DNA from 2 places in the Brevibacillus nigriterrae genome. Region 1 is predicted to be linked to the other one. Evidence: riboswitches for the same ligand, from Rfam matches in the RefSeq annotation. Region 1 holds a riboswitch; the other holds the start of a gene.

Region 1 (4,816 bases):
ACCTGGTACAGAAGGAGTAATTACTTTTTCAATCGCAGCAGCAAGGGTAGGGATATCCGCGTAATTTTCCACGATAGGAATCGTGATTTCCGCATTCTCTTCCCAGATACCGAGCCCTTTGATCAATTCTTGCCCCTTGATTGTGAATGCCCGCTGCCCAAAGTAAAGCTCCGAGATCACGTTATTGCTGATCGTATGGACGTGAAAGCATGCTCCAGCGGTTGGGATGTGCCGATAAACGGCTGCATGAATCAAGGTTTCCGCCGATGGTCGCAAGGTGGTCTCTTCTACTGGTTGGGCCGATTCATTTACCAGCAAGTAATCTTCAGGTGTGCATTTTGTTTTGTCTTTGCCGCTGGCAGTTACTGCAAAGAGTAGCGGGTCACTTGTCAATTTAATCGACAGATTGCCGCTTGTGCCGGGGAACCAATCACGTCTGGCAAAGGTCATTTTGGCCTCATCCAGCCTCAGATAAGCGTCGGCTCGCAGTTGCTCCAAATCGCTCATGCTAGCGCACCTCCTGTCCGTTCGTTATCTGCTCCAAGGCGTCAATCACATCAAAGAAGGTTGAGAATGGGCGATAGGGCAACTGCAGTTCGTTACATTTGGTTTCCAGCAGAGATCGGGCTATGACAAAGTCGGCGATCTTGGCTCCTGCCAAATCCGTAATGCTGTCACCAATCACGATTCGGTAATGGGTGGATGGATCGTATTGTCTGATAATTGCTGTCTTGCACATACCGCAATCCGTTGTGCAGTGTTCATCGCATGCATGAGGCCAGGTAATCGTGATCGTGTCTTGAGAGAAATCGCTGCCGTTGCAATAGATATGCTCATCCAAGCCATAAGGAGCGAGCATGGGATAGACGAAGAAATCAATGCCGCCGCTTGTAATCAAGAGAGTGATATCCTGTTTTTTGCAGTATTGGATAAATTCAGCAAACCCTGCTCGAATCCTTGCTTCTCGTAATAGGAAATCAACAATATCTTGTTTACGATGAGAGGGAATAGTGGCAAACAGTTTGCCCACACCTTCCCGAATCGAGATCTGCTGGCCCAGAATTTGATCGGTCAACTCTTCCCAGCCAGGTAGAGCAAATTCTCGCATGATGGCAATGATATTGTCTTTTTCCGTGATTGTGCCATCGAAGTCACAAAAGAGAACGACTTGTTTTTGCATTACTTTTGCCCCCACTTATCTAAAGCAATCGCCAAAGCCTCACTGTTCGTTGCCGCTTCGGCTAATGGAATTCCACTAACGACTGCTTCAATTGCTGTTATGAATGCTCTAGCTCCGATTGTTGCTCCACCAGGATGGCCGTGGATGCCGCCACCTGCGTTCACCACCTGATCCAGTCCGAAATCTGCGTAAAGTTGAGGTACTAACCCCGGATGAATCCCTGCTGACGGAACAGGGAAAGAGCGTTTCAACTGACTGTCATTTACGGTTAAATTAGCTGCAAGCTGAAGTGCTTCTTGTTTATCCAATGCGACATTTCCATAAGGAGAAGGGAACAGAACTAGATCCGCACCTGCAAGCCGCATCAGTTTACCCAATAATAGGGACGTCCGGATGCCGTAGTCAGGTGAAGGGTACAGCGCACCAGCCAGTGCTGGATGGGCCATCAGCGGGACGGTGATATCGGGATCGGCTGCGAGCCGATGCAGGGTGTCGAATCCAAAGCTGAGTACGTTAAACAGCAAGCATTGGGCTCCGTTATCGATCGCACGCTTCGCATTATCTAGCAATTCATGGGAAGGGCCCGTGAGATTTGCTGCATAAAGCACGGGTTTGCCTGTTTCTTGCTGTACTTCCTCGGCTATTTGACGGAAAGCACGGATTCGCTCAAGAAACGGCGCCTGATCGTCAGCAAAGAAGATCTCGTCGTCCTTGACCAAATCGAGTCCTCCCAGTGCCTGGGCACGGAATTGTGTCTTCAGTTCATCGAAGGGCAGACCCAGACACGATTTAAATATGCTCATACACAGTGGTCGGTCATGTACACCAAGTATCTCCCTCACGCCGTCGATGCCGTATTTCGGTCCTGGAAAGCCAGCAACAAATGAATCGGGCAATTGTATATCGACTAATTTGATTTTGCCATCCATAGACAGCTTGCCGAATACACCCGTCAAAAGGGAAGGGATATCACGTGTAAAGTTGATTGTTGGATAGCTGATGGTAACTGTCCCCCGGATCTCGCCATTGTCCAACTCTTCCAGCGGTTGAACAGCATGAACTTCTCCAAGATAGGGACGAAGTGCTTCCTGCTTGGCGAGGGGAAGATCGGTCCATGAACCAACAGTCATGCCGACAGCAATCGCAGCAGCTTTTTTATCTAAATCTTTTGCTTGCGTTACGTAGGTTACAAGAATAGAATCACTGCCCACGGATAAGCCTCCTTTGTAGAAAATAAAAAGCCTCCTTCATCGAGAAGGAGGCGGGCTTACGATTGTTCGCTTCTCCTCTCATCTCTCAAAAACCTCAAAATCAGGTTTTTGCAGGATTTAGCACCGTTTCGTACCTGTTTCGTACGCCGGTTGCCGGGCATCATCGGGCCAGTCCCTCCGCCTTCTCACAATAAGAGTAATGTCTGAATATATGGAATTGAGCAACTACAAACACAGTACTCAAATCATAAGACGATTTTTCACAAACGTCAACTTCATTTTTAATTTGCAAAAAGTTGTTGACAACTGGCTTGTACCGTGTGTATGATTCATCGTAATTGCAAATTGAATAGTCTAAATATGGATTTCCTTATCCAGAGACGGTGGAGGGACTGGCCCGATGATACCCAGCAACCGACACATTTCTTGCATCTGTTATCGAGCAAGAAAAGTGCACGGTGCTAATTCCTGCAGAAGAAATAATTCTGGAAGATAAGGGGGAACGACGACGTTATGACAACGTATGCACAGGACCTCTTTTCTTTGGAAAAGAGGTCTTTTTTCATGGTGACATTATCAAAAAATTGGTGTGAGCAAGTTTGGTCGGAGTACAAATATTTAATCATGCTTCACTCGTATTCTACCTATCAGGATATTGTGCAAGCATTCAAGGAACAGAATCAACGTGCGAAAGAAACGGGAAATCGGGATTGGACTCAATTTGCGGACTGGTTATGTGACAAATTACAGGAATGCGAGGTTGATCTTATCGACGAAGGGAATGCACGAAATGCATTGAATCATGCTTTCGGTCACCTGCGTGGCAAGGTAAGTCCTGTGGAAAACGGCTCGTGGCAGCTTCTGCTGTCTACCGACGTGGAGAATGCGTGGCGGGTGTTGTTTCTTCTAGCGATGGAAAGGGGAGACGATACACTCAAACGGTCACGGCTCTTTTCGCCTGCCTGTCCAACCAGTCACGTCTGGATTTCGTATCGTGGAAAAGATTTGTTCGTCAAGCGCAGAGAAGGAAACTGGGAAGTATTGACCCGAGAAGAAATAGCAGATGATATAGCCGATTGCAAAGTGCACAAATTAGTGGATTACCGCTTGATGGCACAGTTGAACGAGTTGACCAATCCGCTTGACATGTATGAAAAGCAAATGGCTCTTTTAGGCTGATTACAAGGCAGGAATGAGGAGGAAAAGCGATGACATACCGTCCGTTAACTGAACAGGAAGCCGTTGATTATGTTCGTGGTTTACCTAGTTTATTTACGCAAGATTCGCAATTATCAAGCTATGAGATAGGCGATGGGAACCTGAATCTGGTTTTTCATATTCGTGAAGAAGCAACTGGCAAAAGTGTCATTGTCAAGCAAGCATTGCCGTACGCACGAGTAGTTGGTGAGTCGTGGCCTTTGACACTTGATCGTGCACGGATCGAAAGCTCGGCACTTGCTATTCAAAACAAGCTGGTTCCTGATCTGGTTCCACAGGTTTATCATTTTGATCAAGAGCTTGCCCTTACCGTGATGGAAGACTTGAGTGACCACACGATCATGCGCAAAGGATTGATCCAAGGGGAACAATATCCGCTGTTTGCCAAGCATATCGGTCGATTCCTGGCTGAAACTCTCTTTTTCACATCGGATTTGGGTGTGCATCCGTATGAAAAAAAATCATTAGTCGCAACATTCGTGAATCCAGAGCTTTGCAAAATTACCGAAGATTTGGTGTTTACTGATCCCTATGAAAATGCCGAAACCAATATCTTTAACCCTTTGATTCGCAAAGACGTTGAGGCGATTTGGGCAAACGTACCGCTGAAACGGGAAATTGCGAAGCTGAAGTTTGGCTTCCTCACGAGAGCAGAGGCACTGCTTCATGGCGACCTGCACACGGGTAGCATTTTCGTCACCCCGACCAGCACAAAGGTGATTGATCCTGAATTTGCTTATTATGGTCCGATTGGCTTTGATATCGGTCAGGTCATTGCCAATCTGCTGCTCAACTATGCTGCACAGCACGGTTTGCCGGGCTCAGATGCCAACCGAGCAGCGTATCGTCAGTACCTGCTTGAAACAGTAGAGAACGTATGGCAGGAGTTTGTATATAACTTTGTCCAATTGTGGCACAGACAGAGCAAAGAACGGAGTGCGCATGTAGAGAACTTCTGGCAGGATTACGTGGCAGATTTGCTTCAGGATACGGCTGGTTATGCAGGATGTGAGGTGCTGCGCAGAGTCATCGGGTTGGCGGGCGTAGCTGATTTGAACTCGATTGAAAATGTGGAAATACGTGCAGAAGCAGAGCGCCTTGCACTGGAAATTGGCAAGGCACTGATCCTGGAGCGTAAAAACATCAAAGCGAGCACAGATATTAGCAACCTGGTATGGAATGTGTCGATTCAAGCTCAGCAGGAGGA
Region 2 (4,816 bases), on a different contig from region 1:
ACGTAGAGTTTCTTACAAGTGATGGGCAAGTAATCGTCCTCAATAAGACATTAAAGGAATTAAAAGCACTGACGGATAACAAGAAATCACCCGATATCTCTTCCTTGTATAAAACGAAAGATAAGGATCTACCTGTAGGCGATATAGATACGGTCGCCATGAAAATTGTGTTCAATGATAATGGCCAAGACCAGAATATCTTCCAAGGTGATAAAGTAAACCTCAAATTTAAACTGGAGGCCACACAAACAGCAGGTGTTGAAAAATAATGAACAATACAGAGGCACGGACCTTCCATCAGGAGTGAAGGTCCGTGCTTTTATTTTGGCTGTGCGGATGGGTTGTCTTTCATACTCTGGTTGTAGGTGAACCTATCTTCGTGACTGATGTGTATAGGTATTTTTACATGGTACGATAGTTTCGAATTGGTCTTGTCGCTATAGTAGGGGGGATAGGTATGAGGAAGTATCGGTTGAAGTTAATCCTCGGCTCAATCGTTTTGCTAGGGGTAACCACCTTTTTATCTGCTAATCAGCCCTTTGCAGGTACAGGAGCATACGAGACTAACTATAAGATCGATCTGGACTTGAATCCCTCCACAGAGCTGTTAATCGGGGATAATATGAAACCAGGTGATTGGATTACTTCCAACATGGAAGTTCAAAATAACGGGAATATTGACTTTAATTACTCGGTTAGTGCTACCCAGCAAGCAGGTTCAGAGGAACTTTATAATCAAATTGTGCTAACTGTTTCTGATAGCAAAGGCAAACTATATGAAGGGCTTCTTCATGATCTGAATCAACTCCCCTTGGGGACGATTGCCAGCTTCCAGAAAGCCAATATTACATTTGTTGCGAAATTTCCTTATGAGGCAGGAAATGAGTTTCAGAGAAAACAAACTGCATTTTCGTTAGATTTTCAAGCGATTGGACACGAACAACAAATTCCTGATGGAGACTGCTTCGAACCTCCGTTTAGCAATCAGAACTTCACTCTGCACCAGAAGTCGACGGTTCCTATTAAATTTCATCTACACGATCCATCAGGACAACTGGAAACTGCCTCTCGTAGTGATGTCCGCCTTGAAGTTACAGGGCCTGGCGTGAATGGAGGCACGGTCAGCTACGTGTTCAGTATGAAAGATGGAACACTGAAGTTTGATAATAAAGTTGATGAACCTCATTACTTAGCAAGATTCTCTACGTTTGATTATCCTGTGAAGAACGACGGAACTTACGTGGCTACGGTGTATGTGGGCAACCAAGCATATTGTGCCAAAGAATTCATGGTGTTAGAACATGGCAGCCGTTCGAATTAACCTAAAAAATAAAGATAGCATAACCTGTAAAACGAAAAGAGCTTTCCCTTATGAGAAGGGGAAGCTCTTTTTTGGATCGATCTGGTTTTGGTTAGGCTAATGCAGCTTTCAATGCTTGATCCAAATCTTCGAGGATATCTTCAATCGCCTCTGTACCGATGGAGAGACGGATCAACTCTGGATTTACACCTGCAAGACGCTGTGCTTCCTCGGTAAGTTGCTGGTGCGTAGTGCTCGCAGGATGAATAATCAGCGATTTGGAATCACCCACGTTAGCCAGATGAGAGAACAACTTAACGTTCTCAATCAGCTTCTTGCCTTCTTCTACGCCGCCTTTGATCCCGAACGTAAGGATGGCGCCTTGCCCTTTTGGCAGGTATTTTTTCGCCAACTGATACTGGGAGTCTGTCTCTAGCCCCGGATAGTTGACCCATTCCACATTCGGATGGCTGGCGAGGAACTGGGCTACAGCGAGTGCATTCTGGCTGTGACGCTCTACTCTCAGATGGAGTGTCTCCAGCCCTTGCAGGAACAGGAACGCATTGAACGGAGATACGGCAGCACCAATGTCACGTTGCAATTGTACACGAGCTTTGATGATGTATGCCAGGTTGCCAACAGCCTCCGAGTAGACGACACCGTGGTAGCTTGGATCAGGAGTGGTTAAGCCTGGGAACTTGCCATTGTTCCAGTCAAATTTGCCTGAGTCTACGATAATACCGCCGATGGAAGTCCCATGTCCGCCAATAAATTTGGTAGCGGAGTGAATGACGATATCAGCACCGTGTTCAATTGGGCGGCAGAGGATGGGTGAAGCAAATGTATTGTCTACGATCAACGGAATGCCGTTCTCATGGGCGATGTCAGCAATAGCAGAGATATCAGCTACGTTAATACGTGGGTTACCGATTGTTTCAATAAATACAGCTTTCGTTTTATCGTTAATCTTTTCACGGAAGTTCTCTGGATTGGATTGATCAACAAAGTGTACTTTCACGCCAAGCTTCGGAAGGGTATGGGCAAACAAATTATACGTTCCGCCATATAAGCTGCTGGAGGACACGACCTCGTCGCCTGCCTGTGCGATGTTCAGGATAGAAAAGGTAATGGCTGCCTGACCAGACGATGTTGCGAGGGCACCGACGCCACCTTCCAGTAACGCAACTCGCTTTTCGAATACATCCTGGGTAGGGTTCATGATGCGAGTATAAATATTTCCGAACTCTTTCAAAGCAAACAAATTCGCAGCATGCTCGGCATCACGGAATACATACGATGAAGTCTGGTAAATCGGAACGGCACGAGATCCTGTTACCGGATCAACCTCCTGTCCTCCGTGTAGTGCGATCGTTTCTGGTCTCCACTGTTGGTCTGCCATGTACATCATCTCTCCTTTAGATAAATGGGGAAATAAAAAAGCCTTCCTCTGAGTAGAGGAAGGCGCATACACTAACGGTCGCTACATTCATCTCTCAGAATCAATTGGATTCTGCAGGATTTAGCACCTTGCATGTTGTCATGCCGGTTGCCGGGTTTCATCGGGCCAGTCCCTCCACCACTCTTGATGAGTTTTTAAGTTTTATGAAAATTCATCCATTTTTGTATTGGTTTTAATTCTAAGCGTGCTGGTCGGAATTGTCAACATAAAAAAGTTAATATTTGCTATAGTGAAATTTATACAAATATTGGAAACTTTATGTAGAAAAATGCGTATTACAGGATAGGCACCATCTCAGATAACTGCAGTTTCATTGTAGAAAAGAAATGAGGGTGAAAACGTGCATGTTGGATACGATTTTTCTTATCTGTATCGGATTCGGTTTGCTTTATGCTTGCGTGACGTTGCTCTTTGGAGATAGCGGCGGGTGGCTGGATCATTTTCAAATCCCTGTTATCCAACCGTTGACACTGGTGAGCGGGATTACAGTATTTGGGGGAAGTGGATTTTTGCTTACAAGACTTACTACCTTCACCACGCTCACTACCATTCTCTTAAGTTTGTTAAGCGGTGCCATTATCGCTATTCTTTCGTATTTTATCTGGATTGAACCAATGAATCATGCGGAAACATCAACAGGGTACTCCATCATGCAACTGGTGGGCAGGGTTGGAGAAGTATGGACGACGGTTCCTGCAACTAGTCTAGGAGAAATTGTCATCCCAATGGTAAATGGAACGACTAACCACATGGCTGCAAGCTGGTTGAAGGAGCCGATACCGGAGGGAACCAAAGTGATTGTAGTGGAAGTCAAGGACCACGTTTTGTACGTAAAGCCGCACATATAAGAATTTGATAAGGGAGTGTTCCGTTTGACAGAACCATCGATTCTCATCACAGTCGTAGCTGTACTTGCGGTGCTGGTAGTTCTGGGTATTGCCTTTTGGGCGAGATACAAGACAGTCGGTGCCGACCAGGCGATGATCGTAACAGGCAGTTATCTCGGAAGCAAGAATGTGTTGACGGATGAATCGGGACGCAAGATGAAGATCGTGCGAGGCGGAGGTGCGTTCATCCTGCCCATTTTCCAACAAGCGAATTTCCTCAGTTTGCTATCCCATAAACTCGATGTCTCAACGCCGGAAGTTTACACCGAACAAGGGGTTCCGGTCATGGCCGACGGGGTAGCGATTATCAAGGTAGGCGGTTCCATCGAAGATATCGCAACCGCTGCCGAGCAGTTTATGGGCAAATCGGATGAAGCACTGCAAGGTGAGGCGCAAGAAGTGCTGGAAGGTTACCTTCGTGCGATCCTCGGCAGCATGACAGTAGAAGAGATTTATAAGAATCGGGAGCGTTTTGCTCAGGAAGTTCAGTCGGTTGCTGCCAAAGACCTCAAGAAGATGGGCTTGTCAGTTGTCAGCTTTACGATTAAAGATGTACGAGACAAGAACGGGTATCTAGCTGCTCTGGGTATCCCGCAAATTGCTGCGGTGAAACGGGATGCGGTCATTTCACAGGCAGAGGCTGACAAGGAAGCACGGATTAAACAGGCGGAAGCAGAGCAAGAAGCACGTAAAGCGGAATTGCTCAAAGAAACCAACATTGCGGAAGCGGAGAAAGAAAAGGAACTGAAGGTCGCTTCCTACAAACAGGAACAAGACCGAGCCAAAGCAGCAGCCGACCAGGCGTACAAACTGCAAGAAGTGATGACCAAACAACAGGTAACGGAAGAAGAAATGAAGATTGACATCGTGCGCAAGCAGAAGGAAATCGAGCTGGAAGAAAAGGAAATTCTCCGCAGGGAGCGCCAATACGACGCCGAAGTGAAAAAGAAAGCAGACGCCGACCGTTATGCCGTCGAGCAGTCCGCTGAGGCAGAGAAAGCGAAGAAAATGCGGGAAGCAGATGCCTTGAAATACCGGATCGAAGCAGAAGCCAAAGCACAGGCTGAGCAAAAACGCCTGGAAGGTTTGGCGATTGCCGACGCAGAGCGTGCCAAAGGTACCTCGGAAGCAGAGGTTACTCGCTTGAAGCTGGAAGCGGAAGCAGAAGGT

Evidence for each region. Region 1 has a riboswitch for S-adenosylmethionine ahead of ACPW7N_RS04980 (YbgA family protein). Riboswitches for the same ligand answer to the same signal wherever they lie in the genome.
Region 2: it holds a riboswitch for S-adenosylmethionine, as region 1 does, so the genes downstream of both, ACPW7N_RS07430 (homocysteine synthase) here and ACPW7N_RS04980 (YbgA family protein) in region 1, are expected to answer to the same signal.

What each region holds. Positions count from the first base shown of each region.
Region 1 is NZ_JBNCMT010000004.1:206,811-211,626, reverse strand. Features, by position in the region: gene ACPW7N_RS04995 (methylthioribulose 1-phosphate dehydratase) at 1-507, opposite strand, end outside; gene ACPW7N_RS04990 (2-hydroxy-3-keto-5-methylthiopentenyl-1-phosphate phosphatase) at 509-1,180, opposite strand; gene ACPW7N_RS04985 (2,3-diketo-5-methylthiopentyl-1-phosphate enolase) at 1,180-2,391, opposite strand; SAM riboswitch class I at 2,467-2,588, opposite strand; SAM riboswitch class I at 2,759-2,890, shown strand; gene ACPW7N_RS04980 (YbgA family protein) at 2,956-3,570, shown strand; gene mtnK (S-methyl-5-thioribose kinase) at 3,600-4,816, shown strand, end outside.
Region 2 is NZ_JBNCMT010000007.1:126,616-131,431, forward strand. Features, by position in the region: gene ACPW7N_RS07420 (TasA family protein) at 1-269, shown strand, start outside; gene ACPW7N_RS07425 (hypothetical protein) at 458-1,321, shown strand; gene ACPW7N_RS07430 (homocysteine synthase) at 1,413-2,699, opposite strand; SAM riboswitch class I at 2,784-2,892, opposite strand; gene ACPW7N_RS07435 (NfeD family protein) at 3,104-3,607, shown strand; gene ACPW7N_RS07440 (flotillin family protein) at 3,632-4,816, shown strand, end outside.